Regions from separate parts of the Bacillus nitratireducens genome, predicted to be linked through region 3. Evidence: predicted binding sites of a transcription regulator. Region 3 holds the regulator's gene; each other region holds the start of a gene.
The links. Region 3 encodes Rex, which represses fermentation and respiration genes when NADH is low (regulators of the CRP and FNR family bind a similar motif). Its sites were predicted from a motif close to TTGTGAAATATTTCACAA; they were not measured.
Positions count from the first base shown of each region.

Region 1: Q3V31_RS04765 (formate/nitrite transporter family protein) is a predicted target of Rex. The motif match lies at 5,948-5,965, and genes of this name have one in related genera.
Region 2: arcA (arginine deiminase) is a predicted target of Rex. The motif match lies at 3,296-3,313, and genes of this name have one in related genera.
Region 4: Q3V31_RS11860 (L-lactate dehydrogenase) is a predicted target of Rex. The motif match lies at 1,572-1,589, and genes of this name have one in related genera.

Region 1 covers NZ_JAUMJO010000001.1:891,439-898,849, forward strand. Annotated here, with positions in the region: gene Q3V31_RS04725 (acetoacetyl-CoA reductase) at 1-593, opposite strand, end outside; gene phaR (polyhydroxyalkanoic acid synthase subunit PhaR) at 746-1,228, opposite strand; gene phaQ (poly-beta-hydroxybutyrate-responsive repressor) at 1,427-1,879, shown strand; gene phaP (polyhydroxyalkanoic acid inclusion protein PhaP) at 1,922-2,446, shown strand; gene Q3V31_RS04745 (MaoC family dehydratase) at 2,548-2,991, shown strand; gene Q3V31_RS04750 (alpha/beta-type small acid-soluble spore protein) at 3,139-3,324, shown strand; gene Q3V31_RS04755 (TrkH family potassium uptake protein) at 3,438-4,757, shown strand; yybP-ykoY riboswitch at 4,796-4,970, shown strand; gene Q3V31_RS04760 (TerC family protein) at 5,050-5,844, shown strand; gene Q3V31_RS04765 (formate/nitrite transporter family protein) at 6,050-6,901, shown strand; gene Q3V31_RS04770 (cyclic-phosphate processing receiver domain-containing protein) at 6,929-7,240, opposite strand; gene Q3V31_RS04775 (prepilin peptidase) at 7,255-7,411, opposite strand, start outside.
Region 2 covers NZ_JAUMJO010000007.1:86,435-93,845, reverse strand. Annotated here, with positions in the region: gene arcD (arginine-ornithine antiporter) at 1-842, opposite strand, end outside; gene argF (ornithine carbamoyltransferase) at 942-1,940, opposite strand; gene arcA (arginine deiminase) at 1,971-3,203, opposite strand; gene argR (arginine repressor) at 3,473-3,922, opposite strand; gene Q3V31_RS23790 (methyl-accepting chemotaxis protein) at 4,076-5,362, opposite strand; gene Q3V31_RS23785 (amino acid ABC transporter ATP-binding protein) at 5,572-6,294, shown strand; gene Q3V31_RS23780 (ABC transporter substrate-binding protein) at 6,416-7,210, shown strand; gene Q3V31_RS23775 (amino acid ABC transporter permease) at 7,304-7,411, shown strand, end outside.
Region 3 covers NZ_JAUMJO010000023.1:7,405-14,815, forward strand. Annotated here, with positions in the region: gene groL (chaperonin GroEL) at 1-560, opposite strand, end outside; gene groES (co-chaperone GroES) at 598-882, opposite strand; gene Q3V31_RS30135 (CPBP family intramembrane glutamic endopeptidase) at 1,285-2,034, shown strand; gene Q3V31_RS30140 (YdiK family protein) at 2,031-2,222, shown strand; gene Q3V31_RS30145 (redox-sensing transcriptional repressor Rex) at 2,252-2,881, opposite strand; gene Q3V31_RS30150 (ABC-F family ATP-binding cassette domain-containing protein) at 3,069-5,003, shown strand; gene tsaD (tRNA (adenosine(37)-N6)-threonylcarbamoyltransferase complex transferase subunit TsaD) at 5,475-6,491, opposite strand; gene rimI (ribosomal protein S18-alanine N-acetyltransferase) at 6,491-6,934, opposite strand; gene tsaB (tRNA (adenosine(37)-N6)-threonylcarbamoyltransferase complex dimerization subunit type 1 TsaB) at 6,948-7,411, opposite strand, start outside.
Region 4 covers NZ_JAUMJO010000003.1:142-7,552, forward strand. Annotated here, with positions in the region: tRNA gene Q3V31_RS11790 (tRNA-Ala) at 1-62, shown strand, start outside; tRNA gene Q3V31_RS11795 (tRNA-Met) at 83-159, shown strand; tRNA gene Q3V31_RS11800 (tRNA-Ile) at 164-240, shown strand; tRNA gene Q3V31_RS11805 (tRNA-Ser) at 258-350, shown strand; tRNA gene Q3V31_RS11810 (tRNA-Met) at 378-454, shown strand; tRNA gene Q3V31_RS11815 (tRNA-Asp) at 458-533, shown strand; tRNA gene Q3V31_RS11820 (tRNA-Phe) at 549-624, shown strand; tRNA gene Q3V31_RS11825 (tRNA-Thr) at 639-714, shown strand; tRNA gene Q3V31_RS11830 (tRNA-Lys) at 725-800, shown strand; tRNA gene Q3V31_RS11835 (tRNA-Gly) at 814-884, shown strand; tRNA gene Q3V31_RS11840 (tRNA-Ile) at 895-971, shown strand; tRNA gene Q3V31_RS11845 (tRNA-Asn) at 979-1,053, shown strand; tRNA gene Q3V31_RS11850 (tRNA-Ser) at 1,060-1,150, shown strand; tRNA gene Q3V31_RS11855 (tRNA-Glu) at 1,156-1,227, shown strand; gene Q3V31_RS11860 (L-lactate dehydrogenase) at 1,706-2,650, shown strand; gene Q3V31_RS11865 (S8 family serine peptidase) at 2,979-7,202, opposite strand; gene Q3V31_RS11870 (CalY family protein) at 7,250-7,411, opposite strand, start outside.

The DNA.
Region 1 (7,411 bases), on a different contig from region 3:
GGTACTTCTGCTACCATTTCAGTATCAATAAATCCTGGGCAAATTGCGTTTACAGTTACATTTGTTCTTGCAAGTTCTAACGCTAATGATTTTGTAAATCCTAACATACCTGCTTTTGCTGCTGAGTAGTTTGTTTGTCCAAATCCACCAGCTTGGCCAATAATAGAAGAAATACTAATGATTCTTCCTTCTTCTGCTTCCGATATGTATGGAAGTACCGCGCTTGTTGTATTAAATACACTGCTTAAGTTCACGTCAATTACGCGCTCCCAATCTTCACGATTTAACTTTTTGAATGTACGATCTCTTGTAATACCAGCATTATTAACAAGAATGTCAACTTTACCAAAATGATTCACAGCTTCTTCTACAAGTCTGTTTGCATCTTCTACTTTAGAAACATCCGCTTGAACTGCATAAACATCATGTCCTTCTTTTCCTAATTCATTTACTAAGTTTTCAGCTGCTTCTTTACTGCTGTTATAGTTAATAACTACTTTTGCTCCCTCTTCTGCTAATGCTACTGTAATTGCTTTTCCAATTCCTTTTGCCCCACCTGTTACGATTGCTACTTTGCCATTTAATTGAACCATTTCTTTTCCCCCTTAAATGAATTTGTGAACGATTGTTATGAATCATTTTGGTACTCATACTAATTGAGTCCATATATTAATTATGTTTCGTTGTTTATACATGAAAAGAGATTCTCCCTCTCTCTTTTACACGTTATAAACAAACGCTTTTATCATTTTTTATTTTCTGGCTTATTTACAGGCTTTACTTCTTCTTTTACAGGTACTTGTAGTTTAGCTAGTACTGCATTTTGCTTTTCTAGCAATTCTAAAATTTGATCAACTTTCGTTTCTAACGTGCGCATATCTTGTTTTACTTTCGTAACATCACGCTTTAATGTAGGAGCTTGTCCTAATGAATCCACTTTCTCTTCTAAAATTTCCTCGATGTTATCAACTTTATTTTCTAAGTTAATAACAAGCGTAGCTACTCTAGCGATATCCTCTCTCGTCGGCACATTCACCTGTTCTAAATAATTTTTTGTCGTATCATTTAATGCTTTTTGATAAAACAAATTCAAATCTAGAACGCTGCCCATCCAAGCAGAATATTCTTCTGTTTTAATTGTTTCATTGAGCGCTTTTCCCCAAAATGTTTCGGTTTGTTCATAAGCATTTTTCCATGCTTGCAATGGATCGAATTTTTGATCAATCACTTCGACTACACTCCCTTTTTCGTTTTTGAAACAATTCAACCTATTCACTATTTTCTAATATTCCGAATAAAACTTCAAGTATATATTTTATTTTTCTTTATTTTCTAACAAATGTATTGACATTAAAAACAGATAGGTGTAAATTGCACTTATAAGCAAAAAATTCCATCTAACTGATTCATGAGGTGATGCACAATCATGCTACATAATGAACCAGAACACCCAGAAAGTTTGGAAAAAAACCAAGCGAAACAACCAAACTCCATGCCAAAAAACTTCTTAGTTCCTTTCTTACTTCTCTGTCTAAAAGACTGGAGTCTTCATGGTTACAAACTTATTCAAATGCTAATGGACATCGGCTTTTCTTCTGTTGACCAAGGTAATGTGTATAGGACACTACGCAAATTAGAAAAAGAAAATCTTATTTCTTCTACTTGGGATACAAGCGAAGGCGGGCCAGCGAAACGAATTTATTCTTTAACAGAATATGGAGAGCAATATTTAACAACATGTGCGACTTCTTTTGAACATTATCAAAATATGTTGCGGACGTTTTTCACGTTATACACCAATGCATTCTTTCCATTTTCTACTTCTCCAGAAAAGGATGAAAAGGATTCTTCATCTTCACCTGGTGGTACAGCAGAGTAATCTGCGTTCACAATATGCAAAAAAACATTTGGAGGTCAAACAATGGAAACTAAGCCATACGAATTAGTCGATGCATTTTGGAAAAACTGGTCTCAATCTCTTTCCCTCTTCTCTTCAGCCGGGAAACAATTAGAGCAACTTACTTTAGAAACGTTAAAACAACAACAAGACGCTTTGCATAAATTAACATCAGGAGTAGATGAACTAGAAAAAGAACTACATCAATTCACTGCTCAGTTCAATAACCAATATACGGATTACGTGAAGCAATTAACTGGAAACTCCTTAAATGATCAAATTAACGAGTGGCAAGAAAAATGGAATGAGCTTTCTACTCAAATGCACCAACTTACTGTTTCTCCTACGAAAACATCTTTGTCTATTCTTACTCAAACTAGCGGTCAATTTGAAGAAACAACAAAACACTTTATCGAACAACAACAATCGCAACGTGAAGAGGTTCAAAAACAGTTAGAAGTTTTTTTGGGAGAGTTCAAGTCCAAACAACTAGAACTCGCAAAGCAGTTCGAGGAAAACTCAAAAAATTTATTTACTTCCATCAAGTAAGAAAAATGTGGCAACTAACTGCAGCACAAACAAAACTCTTTCTTCCTCCTACTACATCAAGATGGCTTACATTTTTCGATATGGAAAAGAAGGAGGACAAAATGAATCCATTTCAAGAAGCACAAACTGTTCCGGAGCTTCGTTACGATGAGATTCAAGTCGGTGATCAAGCATCACTAACAAAAAAAATTACGGATGAGGACGTTATCAATTTCGCAAAATTGACTGGAGATGTAAATCCTATTCATATTCTAGACTCTTTTGCAAAAACGACAATGTTCAAAGAACGTATTGCTCATGGCATGCTCGTTTCAAGTTTTATTTCTACCATTCTTGGAACGAAACTCCCGGGCAAAAATACGATTTATTTATCTCAAAACGTTTCATTCCGTGCTCCTGTCAAAATCGGTGATACACTTCGCGTTGTGGCAGAAGTTATAAAAAAACGTGACGATAAAAAAATCATTACGCTGCAAACAAACATATATAATCAATCCGATGATATTGTCGTGGAAGGTACAGCGACAATACTGAAAAAAGAGTAGCAAATTTGCTACTCTTTTTTTCTATCCAAGAACTTCTAAACACACCGATTACTTCCGTGTATGAGCACGTCGTTTCCACATAAAATAACGGTACCAGTTCAGATAGTACTTAGCTGAACTGGACTACTCATAAGGATGTGTATCAACATGGTAAAAACAAACAAATTACTAGTTCCAGGTGCAGAACAAGCGCTTGAACAATTTAAATATGAAATTGCGCAAGAATTTGGTGTAAGCTTAGGGTCTAACACAGCATCTCGTTCTAACGGCTCAGTTGGCGGTGAAGTAACAAAACGTCTTGTTGCTTTAGCTCAACAACAATTACGCGGATAATTATATAACATATGGCTTAGAGGCAGATATTCTCTGCCTCTTTCTTTTTTAACATACATAATAGTTCTTCTTCACATACTAGTAAGAGCAAATTGAAAGGAACGATATGTGACATGAAACGGATTAACATTAGCATGAGCCCTCCCCGTGTTCTTACTTTATCTTTTATTACGCTATCAATTATTGGTACATGCTTATTAAAATTGCCAATTGCTACAACAACATCTATTTCATGGCTCGATGCCTTATTTACAACGGTTTCTGCTTGTACGGTTACAGGACTTGGTGTTGTGGACACTGGAAAAGTATTTACCTTATTTGGTCAATGTGTAATTTTAACACTTATACAAGTTGGCGGCCTTGGCATTATGAGCTTTGCTGTTTTAATTGCAATTATGCTCGGCAGAAAAATTGGTCTTCAAAACAGAATTTTATTACAACAAGCATTAAACCAAACAAATGTCGGTGGAATCATTCGTCTTGCAAAAGCATTATTTTTATTTTCTTTTGCTGTAGAATGTATCGCTACTTTACTTCTCTCTTTTGAATGGGTACCAAAATACGGAATTGCCAAAGGTATATATTATAGCTTTTTTCATTCGATCTCTGCCTTTAACAATGCTGGCTTTTCTATATGGAGCGATAATTTAATGTCCCACTCTCATAGCGTTCTCGTCAATCTTGTTATTTCTTCTCTCATTATTTTAGGGGGAATTGGTTTTACAGTGATCGTAGATATAAAAAGAAAGAAAAACTTTAAAAACCTTACTTTGCACTCAAAACTTATGCTCTCTTCTACTCTAATCGTCAATATTATTGCTACAGCTTTTATTTTTATATTCGAGTTTCATAATTCAATTTCCATGAGAGGTTTTACCCCCTTTGAAGAAGGTATGGCTGCTTATTTTCAAGCGATTTCGACGCGCACTGCCGGGTTTAATACTGTTGATATCTCTGCATTATCAAAACCTTCCCTTTTATTAATGATGCTTCTTATGTTTATTGGTGCTGGCAGTGCTTCAACTGGTGGTGGGATTAAGTTAACAACTTTTTTAATTATGTTTTTAGGCGTATTTAAATTTTTGCATGAACAAGATGATATTGTCGTGTTTAAAAAATCCATTAAAGATACGCTCATTGTCAAATCTTTAACGATCACCATTATTTCAATTTCGTTTATTTTTCTTTCTATTTTAATTTTAAGCATCACTGAACGAGTTCCTTTATTAATGAGTGCTTTTGAAGTATTTTCAGCATTTGGAACTGTCGGCCTTAGCATGAATTTGACGCCACACTTAACAATCATCGGCAAAACAATTATTATCTTTATGATGTTTTTTGGAAAGATGGGGCCTTTAACATTAGCCTTTTCATTTGCCCGCAAAAAACAAAGAAGAATAAAATATCCAAACGAAGATATTTTAACAGGTTGACAACCGTATAAATTATCCATATAATGAGAATACAATAGCATATCTCCAAAGGGGAGTAGCGTCCAAGAATTATTTCTTGGAAACAAAGTCGTCATTACGTAGAACTTAGTTCTTCCGGCTTTGTTGGCATTTTCATTACATATGTCTAGCAAGACCTTTGCCTATCAACGGCAGAGGTCTTTTTTGTTTTTACCAATTCCTTCCACCGTTGATGCGCAGGAGTATGGGGAAACTAAACAATGTGGAACTTCTTCACTTGTTTAGTATTTATAGAAATGAGAGGAGAATGTACATGGATGTATCATTATTATTGGAGTATGGTTGGGTATTACTCATCCTAATTGCACTAGAGGGGATTTTAGCGGCTGATAACGCTCTCGTTCTCGCAATTATGGTAAAACATTTACCAGAAGAAAAACGTAAAAAAGCACTATTTTATGGATTAGCGGGGGCATTTGTTTTCCGATTCGGATCATTATTTATGATTTCGTTCCTAGTCGATGTATGGCAAGTGCAAGCAATCGGTGCCATTTACCTTATGTTTATCGCTGGTAATCACTTATTTAAAACGTATGTTAAAAAGAATACGGATGAAGACACAGCAGAAAAAGAAGCAAAGAAAAAACAAGAGAACTTTTGGTGGACTGTATTTAAAGTCGAGGTTGCTGATATTGCCTTCGCAGTTGATTCAATTTTAGCTGCTGTTGCATTAGCAATGACTTTACCAAAAACAGGATTAGGTACAATTGGTAGTCTTGATACTGGGCAATTCGTTGTTATCTTTGTAGGTGGACTTATCGGATTAATCATTATGCGATTTGCAGCAACTGCTTTCGTACAAATATTAAAACGTAAGCCAGGACTTGAAACTGCAGCATTCTTAATTGTAGGTTGGGTTGGTGTGAAGTTAGCAATCTATACATTAGCACACCCTGCATTAAATGTAATTCCACATTCATTCCCAGAATCTACTCCGTGGAAACTTACATTCTGGATTGTATTAGTTGGAATCGCAGTTGGCGGTTGGTTCTTCTCGAAAGAAGTAGAAGTAAAAGTAGAAAAGAATTTAGACGAAAAAGCGCTGTAATTACAGCGCTTTTTCTTTTTTGCTTCAATTCCCTCTCTATTTTTAGAAAAAATTCCATTATACTACCTTTTGTAACCGCTTTCTTAATGTATGTATGTCCTTTTTGTGAAACATTGCACAAACTTATTGAAACTATGAACAATTCCATGTACTTTATTCATATAAGGAGTATTTATAGATGATGTACTAAAGGAGCGTATTACTCATGCTAGAACAAGGATTAGATTATGTTGTCAAACTGGCTAAGAGCAAAAAGCAAATGCTAGATACAAGTCCAATGCAATATTTCATTCGTGCGGCACTTGCGGGTATTTATATCGGTTTTATTATTGTACTATGTTTTAAATTAGGTAACTTTTTTCACATTGCAGATTCACCAGCAACTTATTTAGCTGCTTCTATGTTTTTCGGAATTGCTCTCGTACTTATTATATATGGCGGCGCTGAATTATTTACTGGCAATACAATGTACTTCACAGTAGCAACTTTAAGAAAAGAAACAACTATTTCTGATACACTTCGCAACTGGGTTGCTTGTTATGCAGGTAACTTAGCTGGTGCTTTATTCTTTGCCTTACTATTTTACGCAACTGGAATTTTCGAAGCAATTGATCACAGTCATTTAATGAATAAAGTCGTTGAAGGAAAGATGAATACACCTACAATGCAATTATTCTTTAAAGCAATTTTATGTAACTGGCTTGTCTGCCTTGCCTGCTTCTTACCTTCTCAAGTTAAAGGTGATACAGCAAAAATAATGGTTATGATGCTACTTGTTTTCACATTCTTCTTATCTGGTTACGAGCATAGCATTGCAAACTTATCACTCTTTGCACTATCTTTAGTTTCACCACATCCTGAAACAATTTCTTTTTCAGGTGCTATTCATAACTTAATTCCAGTTACAATCGGTAACATTATTGGTGGGTCCGTATTTGTCGGTATGGTATACCACTACGTAACAAAGAAAGCACCTGTTGTTGAACAAGAAGAAACTGAATTAGTCGCAGCTCAAACAGAGGAAATCATACCTTTACAGGCACATATGAAACATTAAAAACTCCAAAGTTTTACTTTGGAGTTTTTAGCTCCCCACATATTTCAAGGCAATACAAGGATTAATTTCCCCTTCTTCCTTCCCTCTCTCTATTCTCTGTTTCATCTGATGCATACCGATGACATCATTTGTATGAAGGTGAATTTCATTAACATATAGACCTTCTGTACAAAAGGCTTCTACAAATTCTGCCCCATTCTTTTGCCTCCATCCCATGTTAAAGTCAAGAGAGAGGATGTTTACCTTATTACTCCGAACAAATTGTAACGCAGATTCTACTGTAGTTGCCAAAACATATCCGTACGGGCAACTTCTTTGATCATCCATATATACATTCATTTTCTATCTCCCCTCTATTTTGCATATATAACCAACACGTAACATATTGCTCCAAGGCTAATAAAAGGTCCAAACGGAATTGGAGTTCTTATCTTTATACGTTTTAATGCTATACCTATTCCGAAAAAACAAAGGCTAAAGCAAGATGCTAAAAATAAAGTTATAAAAATA
Region 2 (7,411 bases), on a different contig from region 3:
CCCCATTTTCCAACAACACTTTCAAATAAATAAGCCATAGACGGATTTTTCAAATTAGCAATATCTGCTTGCTGCATAAGTCCAAGAGACAGTAATGTAATTAAAATGTAAATGATGAGTGTACCAATTAAGCCAATAACCGTTGCTTTCCCTACATCACTTCTATTTTTTGCTCGACTAGATAAAACAACAGCCCCTTCTACCCCAATAAACACCCATAAAGTTACAAGCATTGTACTTTTAACTTGGCTGCCAACCGCTCCCCATGAAAAAGAACCAGTTTGCCCCCAAAATCCATCTAGAAACGTATCAATATGAAACGCGAAGATTCCTATAACAATAAATACAAATACAGGTACTAATTTTGCGATTGTAGTTACTAAATTCACAAGTGCTGCTGATTGAACTCCACGTAAAATTAACATGTGAACACACCATAATAATACGCTTGCACCAATAATGGATGCTACATTTTGACCGCCTTCAAAGATTGGGAAGAAATACCCTAATGAAGAAAACAATAATGTACCGTAAGCTACATTACCAAGCCAGGCAGATAGCCAATATCCCCACGCACTATTAAACCCCATAAAATTACCAAATCCTGCTTTTGCATAGCTAAAAATACCGCCATCTAAATCTGGCCGTTTTACAGTTAGATTTTGAAAAGATAATCCAAGCGCGATCATCCCAATTCCTGTTATAACCCAACCAATAATAATGGCTCCAGCACCAGCACCTTTTGCCATATCACTTGCTAAATTAAATGCTCCACCGCCAATCATAGACCCCACTACAAGCGCCGTTAATGTAAACAACCCTAATTTCTTATCTTCATCCATTCCACTCACCTCTCTTTAATTGCAATAACAATACGAAAGCCATAGTGAATGATAGTGTCTAAAGGAGGAGAAAGAAGAAAGGAAGACTCCCTTTCTTCTTTACTCCATGTTTCCTAAAGTAGCTGCCATAACCGCTTTAATTGTATGCATTCTATTTTCAGCCTGATCAAATACTTTTGAATGTTTACTGCGGAATACTTCGTCAGTTACCTCCATTTCCCTCAACCCATATTTCTCATAAACTTCCTCACCATACATCGTTTCAACATCATGGAATGCGGGTAAACAATGTAAGAAAATCACATTTTCATTTCCTGTTTCTTTAATCATTTTCATATTTACTTGATAAGGTTTCAATAACTCGACACGTTCAGCAAATTTTTCTTCCTCACCCATAGACACCCATACATCTGTATAAATTACATCTGCATTCGCAACAGCTTCTTCCACATTACTTGTTATCATTACCTGTTCATTATATTTTTTTGCTAAATCAATTACTTCTTGCTCTGGCCATAAAGATTCAGGTGTACAAATACGTACATCCATTCCAACGATCGCTCCACCAACTAGTAAGCTATTAGCAACATTATTTCGTCCATCTCCAACGTAAACGAGCTTCACATTTTTTAATTTCCCTACATGTTCTCTAATTGTTAATAAATCTGCCAGTGTTTGTGTTGGATGCCACATATCTGTTAATCCATTCCAAACCGGCACACCAGAATTTTGTGCTAAAGATTCTACAGTTTCATGATTAAATCCACGAAACTCAATTCCGTCAAACATGCGTCCTAACACTTTTGCTGTATCCTCTACGGATTCTTTTTTCCCAAGCTGAATATCACCTTTCCCTAAATATTCAGGGTTCGCCCCCAAATCTGTACATGCTACTGTAAATGCACATCGCGTACGAGTAGAGGTTTTTTCAAATAATAGCGCTACATTTTTACCTTCTAAATAATGATGTGGGACACCGTTTTTCTTTTTCTCTTTTAATTCTGCTGCTAAATCTAGAAAATATAATAATTCTTCTTGTGTAAAATCTTTTTCAGCTAGAAAACTTCTTCCTTTTAAATTTGGTCTAGTCATTAACATACTTCATCCCTACTTTCTCCGTTATTTATACTAAATATCTTTACGAACAATTGGCATACTCATGCAACGTGGACCCCCACGACCACGAGATAATTCCGAACTTAGCACCTCAATGACTTCTATACCATGTTCCCGTAATAAAGTATTGGATACATAGTTGCGATCATATGTAACAACTACACCTGGCGCAATTGCTAATGTATTAGAACCGTCATTCCATTGTTCACGAGCGGAAGCAATTGCATCTCCTCCTCCACAAGGAATAAGAACTAATTCACTTAAACCTAATACCTCTTTTAATGCTTCCATTAAAGAAGTACGATGTGTAATTTTAAGAGTTTCCACATCTGGACCTTTTTCTAAAATATAAATATTCATATTTCCTTTTGGCCCTTGAATGGCTGGGTGAATTGTAAACTTGTCATAATCAACCATTGTAAACACTGTATCTAAATGCATAAATGCTCGGCATTTTGGAATTTCTATTGCTAACACTTTCTTAATTTTATTTTGTCGGCTAAAAAGGTTTTTAGCTAAACGTTCAATTGCTTTAGCTGACGTACGGGCAGACACCCCAATTGCAATTGTTTCTTCATTTAAAATTAGCTCATCGCCACCTTCAATTGGAAACTTATAATCACGATCTAGCCAAACTGGCACATTGTGATTTGCAAATCTTGGATGATATTTAATGATGTACTCCATGAATAATGATTCACGTCTACGCGCCGGTTCTCTCATCTTATTTATCGTTAAGCCATCGCCCACGCTAGCTGCTGGATCACGAGTAAAATATAAATTAGGCATTGGGTCTAAGTAAAACGGATAATGATCTTCCATTAATTCGTATAAATGTGTCTTCTTACTTGTTTCAATTTCGTTTTTCCGTACACCACCCATAATTTTTTGAATTAATTCTTCATTTGAAAAGGAAAGTAAATATTCTTTTAAAGTTTGATGTGCAACATTTACGTCAGCCTGTCCTTCTTCTAAAATACGATCAACAAATTCTTCTCGAAGTTTTTTATCTACTAATGCCTCAGCAGCTAGTTTTTCTAAATAAAGAACTTCAACACCCCGATTGCGTAATGTTTGTGCAAAATAATCATGCTCTTTTTGAATAATTGGTAAGTATGGAATATCGTCAAATAATAATTGTTGTAAATAATCTGGCGTTAAGTTTTCCACTTCTTTACCAGGTCGTTTTAATAACACCGTTTGTAATTCCCCAATTTCTGAAGTAACATGTATCGGATGCTTCATTTGTTGTACCTCCTTTTAAATATGTTTGATGTCTTACAAGTACATAATAAATGCTACGCGCTTTCACCTTTGTGAAAACATCCACATTATCATTGTGAAATATTAAACAAGTTATTTTTTTAAAATCATATGAATTTGTATTTTTATAACACTCCATCCCGCTTTTTCAATAAAAAAATACATGTATTACGCATATATGTTGAATATTTAACTTCCGTATTTACACAAAAATCCTGTTTTTAATTTTTATTAAAAACAGGATTTTGCATCTAAATAATTAAATTTAACCTTTCTTCTAAAATCTCCCTATCTGATTTCGACTGAGAAATTATAAGGCATGTATCATTTCCACATATACATCCTATTTTTTCTTTCCAATCTAACTCATCAAACAAAACACCAATAACATGTGCATTACCGGGTAATGTTTTAATAACCATTAATTGATCTACACAATCAATTTTTACAACAACCTCTCGTAATTTTTTCTTTAACTTTATATCAGTTTGTAAATGCTCTTCTGAGAAAAATTTATATATCATTAATCCTTCTTGAGAAGGTACCTTCGTTAAGTTTAACTCACGAATATCTCGAGAAACTGTAGCTTGTGTTACTAATACATCTTTTTTTGCTAACAATTCTACTAATCTTTCTTGCTTCTCTATTTCATACTCCTTTACAAATTGTTTAATTAATCGTTGTCTTTTTTCTTTTTTCATAAAAGACACCCCTTTTAATATTATAGCTCGCTATAATTTTCATCCGAAAGGGACAGAAAAGAATGTTGCGGAAACGTTCATAGTTTATACTTTTTAACGTTAGATATTAAATCTAGCTAAAAAAAGAGAAGAACAGCATTCCGTTCTTCTCTTTTACATTGAAAACCGTTCAATTGTTTGCTTTAAATCCGCTGATTGATTCTCTAAGTCTTTTAATAATTGATCGATTGCTATCATATTTTTAGACTGTTGTAATGTCACACGTGCCACTTCTTGTGAACCAGCTGACGTTTCATCCGCAATTGCTGCTACAGCCTTTGTTTGTGCTCCTGTTTGATGAATGTGACTCACTTGTTCATTCATATAACTGCTAATTTTCTTGGTTGCATCGGCTACTTCCATAACACTTGATGACATTTCTTTTAAAATTAATTCTGTAGCTTCTCCGCGTTTCGCCTCTTCTTTAGCTTTCTTCACCTGCTCTGTCATTTTCAATGCGACTTGCTGTACTTCATCTTGCATATTCCGCAATAACTGCGATATGTTTTTTGCGGAATGATCACTTTCATCAGCCAATTTACGTACTTCTTCTGCTACAACCGCAAAGCCTCTTCCATGCTCTCCTGCACGAGCTGCCTCAATAGAAGCGTTGAGTGCTAATAAATTTGTTTGGGTAGCAATCTCACTCACAACAGAAACAATGTGTTCAACTTGTTTCATTCGCTCTTCTAATTTCTGTACATTTTCCATCGAATCTTCATTTTCTCTCGCCAATGTTTGAATACCTTGAATTAAAGAAGTAAATACACGTGTACTTTGTCCTAAAGCTTGAACCATTTCTGAAGACAACTCTTCAGACTGTTTTGCTTTTCCTTCATTTGCAATAGAAGTCGTTGTATCAACAGTAGAAACGATCGCTTGAATCGATGCTGCTGATTGCTCGGCATCGGAAGAAATCTCCGCAAGAGTTTCAGACACACCTTGTGCTTGTTTTGTCGCTTCACCTGTTTGTTTTCTAATTTTCTGAACTTGATTATTGGCATACAAAAATGTAGTATCAATATTTTTTACCCTACCTCTTAAATTTCCTAGCATCCTATTAAATGCAGCACTTAAAGACTTAATTTCATCATCCGTCTTTGGCAATGGGACATCTTCCCGAATATCACCCTCCGCCGCTTTCCTTGCAGCTTCTTCCAACTTCCGAAGTGCTTTAATTAAAAAAGTTGCTGCTCCATATGCTAAAATTCCAGACCATACTACACCTAATAACATAACGATAATATTATAAACAGTTTGACTTACATAACTTTGAAAATAATCATATATAACGTAAATAAAAAATAAACTTGTTGAATATGTAATTAAAGCTAAAGCTGTCGTAAATAGCATAGGTCGTATACGTAAACCAAAGGAAAATGTTTTCCTTTCTTTTTCCATCTCTTCTTTCCCCTTCTTATAAGCAATATAAGTGCTATCTATATATTGTCATCCGTATTTTCGATATAGAAAGGTATTGAGATTTTAAAAATCATAATTTCCTTGAATATCAAATCTCGCCAAAAAAATAAAGGATTCTGACAATTTATGACTAATTACAGAAATAAGGGGCAACATTTGTAAAATATATTTTTGACTGGGGGGTTTGTATGATTCAAGTTCGAAATCTAGTAAAATCATTCGGTTCACTTGATGTTTTAAAAGGAATTGATTTAGAAGTAAAAGAAAAAGAAGTTGTTGTTTTAATCGGTGCCAGTGGTTCCGGCAAAAGTACATTACTTCGCTGTCTTAACTTTTTAGAAATGTACGATGAAGGTGAAATTCATTTACAAGGTGAACGAATTGATCCAAAGCATTCAAATTTAAACAAAGTCCGTGAAAATGTCGGTATGGTTTTTCAGCACTTTAACCTCTTTCCTCATATGACCTCACTAGAAAACATCACAGAAGCACCTATTCACGTAAAAAAATTAGAGACAGCAAATGCAAGGGAAATTGGAAACCAACTCCTACAAAAAGTTGGCCTACAAGATAAGGCAGATGTAACTCCCCACCTCCTTTCCGGTGGTCAAAAACAACGAATTGCGATTGCACGAGCTCTTGCCATGAATCCTAAAATTATGCTATTTGATGAACCTACCTCAGCTTTAGACCCTGAACTTGTTGGAGAAGTGTTGCAAGTTATGAAAGAACTTGCTGAAGAAGGAATGACAATGGTTATTGTTACTCATGAAATGAATTTCGCAAGAGATGTAGCTGACCGCGTCATCTTTATGGATGACGGGAAGATTGTAGAGGAAGCTCCTCCCGCGCAATTCTTTTCAGCTCCATCACATGAACGGGCCAAGCAATTTTTACGCAACGTTTTATAATGTAACTTCTGTTTCAAACGAAAAGAAATACAGTCATACGGTGCACAACTAATCATCCAAATAAAATATCTCGATAACATACTTAAAACCATCCGTATGATCAATATATAGGAGGGGTTTTATGAAAAGAAAACTATTAACTATTGTTGCGAGTATTACACTGTGTACATCCTTCATACTAGGAGCCTGTAGCAAGGAAAGCACTACTACCTCATCTAATGGTGAAAAAGAATTTCGTTATGCGATGAGTGGTTTATACAAACCTTTTAATTATAAAGAAAATGACGGAAAGCTTGTCGGTTTTGATGTAGAAATAGGTGAAGCTCTCGCGAAAAAGATGGGAATGAAACCTGTTCCCGTTACAAATCCTTGGGAAACGTTAATTCAAGGTCTACAATCAAAAAAATATGATGTGATATTAGGAAGTATGGCTATTACAGAAGAGCGATTAAAAGCCGTGAATTTCTCAAATCCATATTATCGCTCTGGTGCACAAATTTTTGTAGCTAAAAAGAATACATCTATCTCTTCTCCAGAGGACTTGAAAGGTAAAAAAATAGGTGTTGTAAAAGCAAGTACCTTTAAAACTCTTGTTGCAAAACATACAGATCAAATTACAGAATATGATAGTGATATTACTGCACTTATGGACTTAGAACCAGGACGTGTAGACGCAGTTATTACTGATCAAATGGTTGGTCTTCGTATGATTAAAGAAGGTAAATCCAATATAAAAGAAGCTGGAAAACCATTAAACCTTGATGAAATGGGAATTGCTATTCATAAAGACAATAAAGACATGGTCGAAAAGGTAAATAAAGCGCTAGATGAAATCATTAAAGACGGTACGTATGAAAAAATTAGTAAGAAATGGTTTGGGCGTAATATTCTTGGAGACGAGGCAAAAACAAAGTAAGTTGGCCATTTAGAGATTTCATAAATCATGCCCCACTTTGTATGTGGGGCATTTTATTCACTACTAAAATCCATACAATATGAGGTGACACATATGTTTGAAATTTTTATCTCTACCTACCCCACACTCTTAAAGGCTACTATAGTCACATTACAATTAACACTAACATCCCTATTACTCGGTTCACTAATTGGATTACTA
Region 3 (7,411 bases):
ACATCTAATTCTGTTGTGAATCCTTTAGACTCTTCTAAAGTAATAACACCGTCGTTACCAACGCGCTCCATTGCTTCAGCGATTAATTGACCTACTTCTTCGTCAGCTGCAGAAATAGCAGCTACTTGTGCGATAGAAGATTTACCTTCGATTGGTTTAGAAATCGCTTTTAATTCTTCAATTGCAGCAGTAACAGCTTTTTCGATACCTTTACGAAGACCCATTGGGTTAGCACCAGCTGTTACGTTTTTTAAACCTTCACGAATCATAGCTTGCGCCAATACAGTTGCAGTTGTCGTTCCGTCACCAGCTACATCGTTTGTTTTGCTAGCAACTTCTGCTACTAATTTCGCACCCATGTTTTCGAATGCATCTTCTAATTCGATTTCTTTTGCGATTGTTACACCGTCATTTGTAATAAGTGGTGAACCGAATTTTTTCTCAAGTACAACGTTACGACCTTTTGGTCCAAGCGTTACTTTTACTGCGTTTGCAAGAGTGTCGACACCGCGAAGCATCGAACGACGTGCTTCTTCACTAAATTTAATATCTTTTGCCATAATAATTGACCCCCTTGGATTTTTAAAATGTATATAATTAACCGATAATTGCTAAAATGTCACTTTCACGTAAAATCAAGTAGTCTGTACCTTCGTATTTCACTTCAGTACCTGCATATTTTGAGAAGATGATAAGATCACCTGCTGCTACCTCTAAAGCAACACGCTCACCATTTTCAAGCACTCGGCCTGTACCTACTGCAATAACTTTACCCTCTTGTGGTTTTTCTTTTGCAGTGTCTGGTAATACAATACCACTTGCTGTTTTTTCTTCTGCTTGAACAAGTTCAATTACAACGCGATCACCTAATGGCTTTAGCATGAACAATAACCTCCTCATTTTGTTATGTAAATTTTATTTATTAGCACTCAAGTCACACGAGTGCTAACACACTTCTAATAATAAATAATCTCAATTTCTTTTGCAAGTAAAAAAATCATAATTTTTTCGCAAATTACTTTATACACTTTCCTATATAGCATTACTTCTTCTACTGCCTTTACCATATGAATCGTTGTTCCCACTTCTTGTATGTTACAATATGAAAGACACCCTAAGTTGTTTTCGCTAAATGCACAACTTTTTCCTGTCTCCTATTTTATTTTCAAATACTTATTTACAAAAAAAATATAATTCAAATGAAAGTTTATATCGTAGGTAGCATATTTACATGTTATCCTACCTTATCTCATACACTAGCGTTAGAAAGGATGGTTAAACCATTTGAAAAAACAATATTGGTGGATTATCGTTACATACATTTTAATGCAGTTATCAGGCATTGCCGGGTTACCGCTTCTCCTGAAAACTGGACTATACGATAATAGGGGATTTACTAGAGAGGAAAAAATTCAGCTCATAACTGGTCATTGGGCTATCATTAGCTTTTTCATTGCATTATGCGTTGTACTTTGGTTACTCAGAACAGACATTCGTGACAGGCATTTAGATAAAATACGCTCTACTGTTCCAGCTACAGTTGGATGGATTTTTATCGGATTTTTCTTAGCACTATTTTCACAAAGTATTGCCGGTATGATCGAAATGCGATTATTAGGGATTACACCTGGCTCTGAAAATACAGAAAGACTTATGGACATCGCAAGAACGACACCTTGGTTCCTTATCGTCATATCTATAATAGGACCTATTTTGGAAGAAATCGTATTTAGAAAAATTTTATTCGGTACACTTTATAAGAAGTTTAACTTCTTTATTGCTGCTATCATTAGTTCACTTGTATTCGCGGCGATTCATTTTGATTTTACTCACTTATTGGTATACACTTCTATGGGGCTCGTATTCGCCTTTTTATATGTAAAAACGAAGCGGATTATCGTCCCTATTGCAGCCCATGTTGCAATGAATACATTAGTTGCAGTTGCTCAAGTTTTAGTAAGCAATGAACAAATTCAAGAAATGATTAAAGAAGCTGAAAAAATGCAAGGCTTTATCGGAGGATTTTTTGTATGAGAAACTCACCATTGTTCATGGCTGCATTGTACTTTCTTCTTGGATGTATTTTTACACGTTTCGCCATTACGAACGTAACAGATACAATCTGGAATATGTGGACAATACTATTTGCAGTTATGGCAACAATTGATTTTAATTTGGCACTTCGCCTTATCTTAGTTAAATTCACAAAGAAAAAACAATAATAAAACGCAGAGGTCGCTTCCTCTGCGTTTTATTGTGGATAATTCTTCAAAAAGTAAACCAGTGTTTGTAACTCTACAGCTAAATCAATATGATGAATCCTTATATTCTCTGACACATTTAAGCGTGCTGGTGTGAAATTTAAAATACCATGCACGTTCGTTTCTGCCAATCTATCTGCCACAGATTGTGCTACTGTAGCGGGTACTGTTAATATTGCCACTTGTATATCAGTTGATAAACGTTCTTCTAGTTCATCCAAATGATATACAGGAATGCCTCCGATTTCTGTTCCAACTTTCTCTTCACTAACGTCAAACGCCATTTCAATTTTTGTATTATTGTTTTTCGTGAAATTATAATGTAAGAAAGCGGTCCCTAAATTACCTACTCCAATAAGTGCTACACGTGTTATATCATCTTGGTCGAGTGTTTCACGGAAAAATGATAATAAATAATTTACGTTATATCCATAACCTTTTTTCCCTAACGCTCCAAAATATGAAAAATCTCTTCGAATAGTTGCGGAATCAACCTTTACCGCTTCACTCAATTCGGCTGATGAAACACGTTGCTTACCAGAAAGAGATAAGTTTTGGATAAATCGATAGTATAGAGGCAATCGTTTGGCAGTGGCCTGTGGAATTTTTTGCTGATCCATATAACCTCTCCTCTCTTCCTATCTTTATTCATATACTTGAATCAAATACAGAAGTTTAGTACTCATGAATTTCCTTGTATAATAAAGAGAAGAAGTATTCTCTCTTTATTTTAAACTATACACTATTTTTAGTATGATTGAGAAATATAAACATGGCAAAGTTAAGAAATTATTTGAGGTGAAAACATTGATTTTATTACAAGTAAACGCGCTTTCGAAATTATACGGTGCAGAAACGATTCTTGCAAACATAAAATTGGAAGTACAAACGAAAGATCGTATTGCATTAGTCGGACGAAATGGAGCCGGAAAATCTACATTATTAAAAATAATAGCTGGTGAGTTATCTCATGATGGTGGTGAAATTATAAAACCGAAAGATGTCTCAATGGGGTATTTAGCTCAAAATACCGGATTAGAAACGTCTTTAACAATTTGGGATGAAATGTTAACCGTCTTTACACACTTACAGCAAATGGAGACAAAACTTCGAAGGCTAGAGCAAGAGATGGGCAAAGAAGAAAACTTTTCAAATGCGGCTATATACGAGAAATTATTAGCTGATTATGACCAATTACAATTAGATTATAAAGATCAAGGTGGCTATCAGTACGAAGCGGATATCCGCTCGATTTTAAGCGGTCTTGGCTTTCCAGTTGAGATGCACCAGACAACAATTTCTACATTAAGTGGTGGGCAAAAAACACGATTAGCTCTTGGTAAATTATTATTAACTAAACCAGACTTACTTATTTTAGACGAGCCTACAAACCATTTGGACATTGAAACATTAACTTGGCTTGAACAATATTTACAAGGTTATCCTGGCGCGATTTTAATCGTTTCTCATGACCGTTATTTCTTAGATAAGCTTGTTACACAAGTATATGAAATTTCGAATAAAGAAAGCAGACGATTTGTTGGTAACTACAGTAAATATTTAGACTTAAAATCAGCACTATACGAGCAAGAGATGAAACGTTATGAAAAGCAACAAGATGAAATCGCTAAACTTGAAGACTTTGTGCAAAAAAATATAGCTCGTGCATCTACAACAAAGCGTGCTCAAAGTCGCCGTAAACAATTAGACAGAATGGAATTATTAACTAGACCATTGGGCGATTCTAAGTCAGCTTCCTTCCACTTTGATATTGAAAAACAAAGCGGAAATGATGTTTTACAAGTGAAAGATGCAACTATTGGATATGATGAAGATCCGATTATTGAACATGTAACTATGCGCCTAACTCGTGGGGATAGTGTTGCTTTAGTTGGACCGAACGGAATTGGGAAATCCACATTATTAAAATCACTTGTGAATAAGTTACCTCTGCTAAATGGTGATGTTTCTTTCGGATCCAATGTATCTGTTGGTTATTATGATCAAGAACAAGCTAACTTAACATCTTCTAAGCGAGTTTTAAATGAACTATGGGATGAATATCCTCTGCAACCTGAAAAAGAAATTCGCACTATACTAGGCAACTTTTTATTCACAGGGGATGATGTACTAAAACCAGTATCTTCTCTTAGTGGGGGACAAAAAGCTCGATTAGCTCTTGCAAAGCTTATGATGCAGAAATCAAATTTATTAATTCTCGATGAGCCAACGAACCATCTTGATTTAAATAGTAAAGAAATTTTGGAGAATGCTTTAATTGATTACCCAGGAACACTTCTATTCGTCTCACATGACCGTTACTTTATTAATCGTGTAACGACGACCGTTATTGAGTTATCAACAGAAGGTGCACAAGAATATTTAGGCGATTACGATTACTACGTTGAAAAGAAAAATGAAATGATTGAACGTGCAGAATTTGAACAACAAGAACAGCAAGAAAATCAGGCACCTGTTCAAAAAAATGTAGCGCAAGAAAAATTAAATTATCTCGAAGAAAAAGAGCGTAAACAATTAGAGCGTCAACGTACTCGGAAAATTGAGGAGCTAGAACAAAACATCGTAGAATTTGAAGAAGAAATTGCTACACTAGAAGATCAGCTTTGCTTACCAGAAATATATGCAGATTATGAAAAGGCTAGTGAAATTACATCTAAAAAGCACACACTACAAGAACAACTTGAAGCTTGTATGGCAGAATGGGAAGAACTGCATATATAAGTGAATTTAAACAAGAAGGATGTCTCATACGTCGAGGATGTATGAGACATCCTTTTTATTTTCTATTTTAAAACCAGTGCCGTAGCACATGAAATTATATCAACGATTTTTTGAATATATATACCGTAACTTAAAATATATGAACGATTCGACAAGACATATCGATTAACCGACAAAGATTGACAATAGTAGCAACCTATATAATAAGAGGAGGATGTTTCAAAAATTTTTTTGGGATATCTTCTTGTTTTTTATTTCCCGAAAAAGAATATCTTTAAAGGTCAGACTTCATCCACCTTATCCACAGGTTTATGCACATATCCACCTTTATAAAATAGACATTAAAATAACTTTTCCACATTATCCACATTACCAAAAAAAGTTATACACATTTTATATACACAACAAAACCCATATTATCAACAGATAATATGGGTTTTGTCCACAGGCTGTGGTTAATTTTGTGTATAACTATGCTTCAATATCTAATCCTGGATTTGCATTTAAAGCTAATGTCGCACGTTTTCCTTGTTCGTATGCAATTGTACCTGCAGCTGCAATCATCGCTGCATTATCTGTGCATAAAGATAGAGGCGGAATAATTAGCTCTATATTTTCTTTTTGTGCAAATTCTGCTTCTAAACGTGCACGAAGCCCTTTATTAGCAGCTACTCCACCAGCAAGAAGCACTTGCTTTACGTTATATGCATCCGCCGCACGAGACGCTTTCGTTACAAGTACGTCAATTACACTTTCTTGGAAACTTGCTGCTAAATCTTCCGGTGCAATTTCTATACCACGTTGTTTTGCGTTATGCACAGTGTTGATAACTGCCGATTTCAATCCACTAAAGCTAAAATCATACGAATCCGGCTCTAGCCATGCACGAGGCAAATCAATTGTCGGCTTTCCTTCATGCGCAAGGCGATCAATATGTGGACCACCTGGATATGGCATAGATAACGTACGAGCTACTTTATCATATGCTTCCCCCGCTGCATCATCTCGTGTTTCACCAATTACTTCAAATGAACCGTGTTCTTTCATATAAACAAGCTCCGTATGTCCACCAGATACCACAAGTGATAGTAATGGGAATTGTACTTCTTTTACTAAACGGTTTGCATAAATATGACCAGCAATATGATGAACACCAACTAGAGGGATATCATGCGCAAAAGCCACAGCTTTCGCTGCATTTACACCTATTAAAAGTGCTCCAACCAAACCAGGTCCTTCTGTTACGGCAATTGCATCAATATCCTCAAAAGTGATATTCGCTTCTTTTAAAGCTTCTTCTAGCACAACTGTAATTTCTTCTACATGGTGACGGGATGCAATCTCTGGTACGACTCCGCCAAAACGCTTATGACTTTCAATTTGTGATGCAACGATATTCGCAATAATTTCCGTTCCATTTTTAACAACTGCTACTGCTGTTTCATCACAGCTTGTTTCAATACCAAGTATAATCGTGTTTTTTTCCATTATATATTCACCCACATTACGAGACCATCTTCCTGATTGTCTGCATAGTATCGTTTACGAATCCCACCATTTTGAAATCCGTATTTTCTGTATAACTGTTTTGCTACTTCATTTGATACGCGTACTTCAAGTGTCATCGTTTTTACTCCTAGGTCTTTCGCCTCCGAAATAACTTCTTTCAATAAGGCATCTCCTAATTTTTGACCTCGGTACTCTGGCAAAATAGCTATATTTGTTATATGTGATTCATCAATAATTATCCACAATCCACAATAACCAATTACGCGACCATCTTTTTCTAGCACAACATAATGTGCATGTTCATTCATCGCTAATTCACGGTGAAAGGCATCTGCAGTCCAAGGAGTTGAAAAAGATGCTTCTTCAATAGCTACAATTTGAGCAATATCATCGAGTGCCATCTTTCTAAATATCATATCCATTTTCTATAGACCTCTACTTCTTTTGACTTTCTAACCAGTTTGTTTCAGCTTCCGCTAAACGAAGATAACTAGGTACAAACGTATGCACATCTTGTTCTTCTTTTTGTAACCCTAAAAATGCTAGCTCACTTGGTCTTGGGTTATTCTTAGTGAAAGGAGCAAATACAGCTTGATCACCTAAGTATTCTATAATTGTTTCTTTATGCAATTTAACATCGTTACCAATAAATAAAACAGGCTGTTCTTTATCTTTTAACATTTGCAACCAGTCAACAATAAGCATAATTCGGTCTTCTTCTATTGAAGTTAATTGCTCCCCTTCATATGTATATAGCCCCGTGTAAATTTGACCACGTCGACCATCAAATAAAGGAGAGATTAATCCATTAAAATTAGCACCATTTGCTGCAACTACTTCTAAACTTGATACACCTACAATTGGTATTTGAAGTGACCAAGCTAATGTTTTTGCAGCTG
Region 4 (7,411 bases), on a different contig from region 3:
TCAGCTGGGAGAGCGCCTGCCTTGCACGCAGGAGGTCAGCGGTTCGATCCCGCTAGGCTCCACTTATTTGAATATTATTTATGGCGGTGTAGCTCAGCTGGCTAGAGCGTACGGTTCATACCCGTGAGGTCGGGGGTTCGATCCCCTCCGCCGCTACCATAAAGGACCTTTAGCTCAGCTGGTTAGAGCAGACGGCTCATAACCGTCCGGTCGTAGGTTCGAGTCCTACAAGGTCCACCATTGGAAGTTTATATCTCGGAGGTATACCCAAGTTCGGCTGAAGGGATCGGTCTTGAAAACCGACAGGCGGCGAGAGTCGCGCGGGGGTTCGAATCCCTCTACCTCCTCCATTTTTTCTAAATTAAATATTATATCATCGCGGGGTGGAGCAGTACGGTAGCTCGTCGGGCTCATAACCCGAAGGTCGCAGGTTCAAATCCTGTCCCCGCAACCAAATGGTCCCGTGGTGTAGTGGTTAACATGCCTGCCTGTCACGCAGGAGATCGCCGGTTCGACCCCGGTCGGGACCGCCATTTTTTTTACATAAAGGCTCGGTAGCTCAGTCGGTAGAGCAGAGGACTGAAAATCCTCGTGTCGGCGGTTCGATTCCGTCCCGAGCCACCATTTTGAAGTCGCAAGCCGGCTTAGCTCAATTGGTAGAGCAACTGACTTGTAATCAGTAGGTTGGGGGTTCAAGTCCTCTAGCCGGCACCACTTTCAAAATGAGCCATTAGCTCAGTTGGTAGAGCATCTGACTTTTAATCAGAGGGTCGAAGGTTCGAATCCTTCATGGCTCACCATTTTCAATTTAATGCGGGTGTAGTTTAGTGGTAAAACAAGAGCCTTCCAAGCTCTGGTCGAGAGTTCGATTCTCTTCACCCGCTTTTCAATTATGGGCCTATAGCTCAGCTGGTTAGAGCGCACGCCTGATAAGCGTGAGGTCGATGGTTCGAGTCCATTTAGGCCCACCATAATTATTCCGCAGTAGCTCAGTGGTAGAGCTATCGGCTGTTAACCGATCGGTCGTAGGTTCGAGTCCTACCTGCGGAGCCATATTATAGAGAAGTACCCAAGTGGCTCAAGGGGCTCCCCTGCTAAGGGAGTAGATCGCGAACGCGGTGCGAGGGTTCGAATCCCTTCTTCTCTGCCAGAACTGGCCCGTTGGTCAAGTGGTTAAGACACCGCCCTTTCACGGCGGTAACACGGGTTCGAATCCCGTACGGGTCATACTAAAAGAGATAGCATAATCTGCTATCTCTTTTTTGTTGTGTAAAAGTGGACTTTGGATAGTCTGCTTTTTTTTTATGGATTTCTTGTATACTTTTTTCTATTTGAATCGTCTAACTAATAGAAAGGAGAGAGCGATGGAGTGTGAAAAGGTCATCGAATCGTTGATATATTTTGAGTTACGGTGGATATATTCCAAAAATCGTCTATATAATTTCATTTACCGATAAAAACGGAACTATCCACGTTCACAATCTAAACAAAACCCCTAAATTGGTATGGATTCCACACCTAATCCAATAACTTTACACTCTATGTGAAAAAGTTCACAATTAGGTCATAATTTGTGAAGTAATTCACAATAATCCATGCTACAATATGAATGTAAAGAAGTTAAACAACATTAAATTAGTATTTTAATTAATTACTTAAACAATAATAAAAAAATAGATGTAAACAATTGAAAGGGGAAATTAACATGAAAAAAGGTATCAATCGCGTAGTATTAGTAGGAACAGGAGCTGTAGGTTGTAGTTATGCTTACTCAATGATTAACCAAGGTGTAGCTGAAGAATTCGTATTAGTAGATGTTAATGAAGCAAAAGCAGAAGGAGAAGCAATGGACTTAAGCCATGCGGTACCATTCTCTCCAGCAGCAACAAAAGTTTGGAGCGGTAGCTATGCAGATTGTAAAGATGCAGATCTAGTTGTTATCACTGCTGGATTACCACAAAAGCCAGGCGAAACTCGTTTAGACTTAGTTGAGAAAAATACAAAGATCTTTAAACAAATCGTTCGCGGTATTATGGATAGCGGATTCGATGGAATCTTCTTAATCGCAACTAACCCAGTTGATATTTTAACTTACGTAACTTGGAAAGAATCTGGTTTACCGAAAGAGCGCGTAATCGGTTCTGGTACTACTTTAGACTCTGCTCGTTTCCGTTACATGTTAGGTGACTACTTAGATGTAGATCCACGTAACGTTCATGCTTACATCGTTGGTGAGCACGGTGACACTGAACTTCCAGTATGGAGCCACGCTACTGTAGGTGTACAAAAACTAGAAACAATCTTAGCGAACAACGAACAATACAACCAAGAAGATTTAGATAAAATCTTTGAAAATGTACGTGATGCAGCTTACCATATCATTGAGCGTAAAGGTGCAACTTACTACGGAATCGGTATGTCACTACTTCGTGTAACTAAAGCAATCTTAAGCAACGAGAACAGCGTGTTAACTGTATCTGCATACCTTGAAGGCCAATATGGTGAGAAAGATGCTTACGTAGGTGTTCCAGCTGTTATTAACCGCCAAGGTGTACGTGAAATCGTAGAACTTGAATTAAACGAAGAAGAAAAAGTGAAGTTCGCTCATTCTGTAAAAGTATTAAAAGAAACAATGGCACCAGTACTATAATAATTGCTAAATAATTCAGAGGCGGGAAACTGCTTCCTACCTCTGAGTTTTTATATAATTTAATATAAATTCCTTTTCCGGTTTCCCTTGTATATCCCCAATATACCCCTTTTGCTGGATCAGGGTCGTTTATAGAAAAGAGCACTCTATTTTATATAGAGTGCTCTTTATTATCCCGCTATTTGCCGGGCAGTAAGACCCCCACCTCAAAATGCAGCGAAAGCAAAGAAGTTAGGTGGGGGATCAACTGCCCGTAAAAGCCCGATTGGTGAAGGCTAATAATCAGTGGGGGATGAACAAAACCCCCACTGATTAAAGTTTCACTTTATCATTTTTTAGGCGCTAATCCTAATTTCTTTAAAATGTCTGCAAGTGTACCGCTTTTTGATTTTTCAACAGGTGTTTGTGATTTAGATGCATCTGGACCTTTTTTCAAGAAGTTCTTTTCAACGAAACGAATATCTTTTTCGTCGACAATACCATCTTTGTTAAGGTCACCGTCTTTTACAGATACTCCCTTTTTACCATAGTTGCTAGCGATAATTTCAGCATCTTTAATATCAATGACTTTATCTCCATTTACATCACCTGCAAGGTTTTCATCAGGTCGTGCATAATAATATTGGCCAAGCAGCTTACCATCTTTTTCAGTGCCTAATTTCGTTGTTAGGCGGCTTGTTAAATGCCCTGGGACTTCTACGAATAAGTTATAGTCACGTTTATTAACAGGAAGTCCATTTAATTTGAAGTATCCGTATTTATCTAGTGAGCCTTCAAATTTATGACGGTAAGAATCAGTTGCATATACTTTTACGCCAAGTTTCGTATAATCGAACTTTTCATCTAAATATCCACGTTCATTTACGAATGCACCAGGTTTAATATTTCCTTCTACTAGTGAGTTTAAAGACATAACTGAGAATGTTTGATCTTGCAGTACACGCATTCTGTTTGGCTCTGATTCACCTTGTTTCCAGTAAACGAATACTGGTAAATCTAATTGAGCATTTGCTTCATAAAATTCATCATTTTCTACTTTGAAAGTTACATCAATGAATGGGAAATCACCGTCTAATCCAGCGAAGTTTTTATCATCAATAGCTCCGCCTACTGTAACAGAACCTTCTTCTAGTTTTGGTTCATTTACTTTTGCCGTTACCCCTTTTTCAGAAAGGAGTTTTTCAAAAGCAGGATTCAATTTCGCATTTGCAAATTTGAAGTTCTTCTCTAGGAATTTTACGTTAAATTCTCCAGCAACAAATTGTTTTACGTGTTTAGCATCTAGTGTCACAGTGAATTCATCATTTTTATATAATTCTTTTTTATTATAATTAGCTTTTGCATATTGAGTACCTTGCGGGATAAACCAATAGTTATTTACACCGCTTGGATAGTCAGGGCCTGCAGTTGCATAATCGAAAATATACACGCCTGTGTTCATTGTGCCTTCCGTTCTGAAGGAGTCAGGTGTAATACCAACTTTAAAGTCACCATTTTCAGTAATCGGTAAAAACTTATGCAAGTATGGAGAATAGTCATAGTACATAACTCCGTTAGCCTCTTGCGTAATGTTTAATCCTTTTCCTTTTAAGTAGTCAACGTTTGAATCATATACATTTCCTTTAATCCATAGTGCTTTTTTACCGTCTTCTACTGTATAGTTTTCTTCATTTAGTTCATAAATACCAGGCTGTAATCCAGTTAATTTCACTTCTGGCGGTGTATTATCAATTACGACATAATCACCTTTCACACGTGCTTTCCCGGCTTTATCATAGCCAACAAATTCAATTGTGTAATCTCCTTCTGGTAAGTCGATTTTCTCATCACCAATTGGTTTTGCAGGATCATTTGTAAAAGGATACACTCTGCCGTTAAAGAATGAATCTAAGTAGTAATACACATCCGTTTTTAGTTCACTCGTGTTTAATGTTCCAATGAAGCCGAGCGCTTTATTTGTTTTTGAGTCTTTCACAATAAGATCTAACGTTTCAAGTTCGCTGTTTAATTGGAATGCCCCGTGAACATATGATTCACGGTATGGATTGAATGTAGATGTATCAGTTGAGATTGTTTTTCTTGATAATAGTGCATTTTCAATACCAGGCTCTGATACACGAATAGAGAACGGAATTTGATACGTTTCTTCTTTATTTTTCGTGTTTGTAATATGAATATATCCTTCATATCGGCCTTGTTTTGCACCAGCTGGAATATTAATTTTTGCCTCAATTTCATCTGATTTACCAGCATCAATCGTAAGTATTTCAGAAGTAGAAACTTTTACACCGTTTGCGGTAGCATCGTTAATAGCAGAAGATGCTGGTGTATAAGAAATTTCTGTTTTAAATTCTTTCTTCTCTTGTTTATTGCGATTTTCAATTTTAATTTTTCGTTTTTGTTCAATAGATTCCCCGTCTTTTTGATAGTACTTCCCGAATGCAATGGATCCAGTTTCTTCTGGTACTTCAATCACTTCATCATTTACAACTGTTTTTGTCGTATCTAACACTTTAAAACTTGTTTCAGTGTGAACAGAGTTATAAGCATCTACTCGTCCAGCTCCAACTTCATATACGGAATACTTTTCTTTTAAATCATCAGCTGTGTTCATAAGAGATGCCTTTACATCGAATGGAGAGTATTCTGGGTGTTCTTGCAAAATAAGAGCAGCAACGCCAGCGATATGTGGAGACGCCATGGATGTTCCTTGCATACGCTCATAGGAAACATCATAGTTTTCACCCTCTTGTGGGTCGTTAATATATTCAGGTACTGTTGAAAGTACCGCAACACCAGGCGCTGTAATATCAGGTTTAATATCATCATTCGATGTAACAGGGCCACGTGAGCTAAAGTCTGCAAGGTGATCACCTTCTGTTTGAATGTAATTGATTTCATCGAAAGTTAAGGATGTGCTGCCTTGTTCAATTTGAGCTTTTAGTTTTTCGCCATCTTCTTTCGTTAGGCGGAAGGCTGGAATGTATTTTGTGCTTTCACCAATGTAGAAAGGAATTTCTCCGTCCACATTGTTATAAATAATAACGGCTTTTGCACCAGCTTGTTTCGCATTAACGATTTTTTCATCAAATGAGAGTGTGCCACGTGCAACGAGTGCGATTTTTCCTTTTACATCCTTTTTACTAAACTCGTCAGGAGTACCGATTCCTACAGATTCAATAGGGAGAGATTGTCCTTTGAAATCTTCTATTTTATCAGTGAAGTTTTTGCCGAATAAAATTAGGTTAGGGAATTGTAATTGTCCAGCATGACCTGATAGTTTCGGTAAGGAAATAGAGCTATCGCTTGCCCCAACTGTAATAGCAAATGGAGAAGCACCTGGTGATCCGAGTGTCGCTGGATTTGGACCAGAGTTACCAGCAGCAACGACTGTAACAACACCGGAAAGCATTGCGTTATTAACAGCGATAGATGTTGGATCAAGCGGATTGTTACTATCGTCACCTAACGATAAGTTAATGACATTCATACCGTCAGAAATAGATTTATCGATTGCAGCAATAATACCAGAACTATCTCCGCTTCCATAAGGACCCAGTACACGATAGTTATACAGTTCAATGTCAGGTGCAACACCTTTTACTGCTGAATCTGATTTATTTTTCTTTTGAGCAGAAACGATACCTGCTACGTGAGTACCGTGTGCTGTGTAGAAGGAAGAACCACGATTATCAAATTCAGGAGCGCCAGATTGTTGCCACTCTGTATAAGTTGTTTCCATCGGATCTGCATCGTTATTAATAAAGTCCCAACCTTTTACAGAGTTTGGGTCTACCTTACTAGAATCTTCACCCGGTTTTGCGCGATAGCCTTTATACACATCTTTTAAGTCAGGGTGATTGTAATCAATACCTGTATCTAATACTCCGACTTTAATTCCTTTTCCGGTAATGCCCTCGCTATGTAACTTATCTACCCCAATTTGCGGAATGCTATCAGTTAGTTTTTGAGGTGCTTTTTGCTCAGCTTGTTTCGGTAAATTTAATTTTACTTCGTAATCTTTCCAAATACGTTTTACGACGCCAATTCGCAACAGTTCTTCAACTGTATTAGCTGGTAATGTCATCGCCACGCCGTTCATCGCATGTTTATAAGAGCGTTTAATTTGTACAGACTGGAAATTTCCTGATTTCACTGATGGGCTGAATTGGTGAAGGTGTTTTAATCCTTCTTGGAATTCTTCATGCTCTTGATCAATACGTGCCTTTATATTTTCAGGAGCAGCCTGCAATCCTTTTGCTTTTTGTTTCAATTCATTAATTTTTACTGGTGCAGTTTGAAACTCTACAATGATATTTACTGGTTCAGAACTACTTGTATTAATATCTGGTGAAATAGTAAAGCCAGGATTGGCATCCAATGTTTGTAATGCCAGGCGCTCTCCTTTGGAAAGTTTTGATAGTAAAGAATGAGCATTTGATAAGTCAATTTGGTTAATAGGGCTTTTAGCAAGAACATTGAAAGGAAGAGCTGTTGAAAATAGAACGCCAGCCGTTACAATTCCCGTAACAAAACGATTTTTCTTTTTCATGTATAAGCCTCCGATAATTTGTGTTTTTTAATAGAGAAAAAATAAGATTATTTCTCTTCACCTTTTGTTTGTTCTGCATTGAATGTCCAGTTTAGTTGTAAAGAATCACCTTGAAACTTATTTTGATCTTGGTCATTATCTTCAAATGAGAATAGAACGTGTAAGTAATCCGTTTTATCAGATTTAATACCATCTATTAAGTTATGACG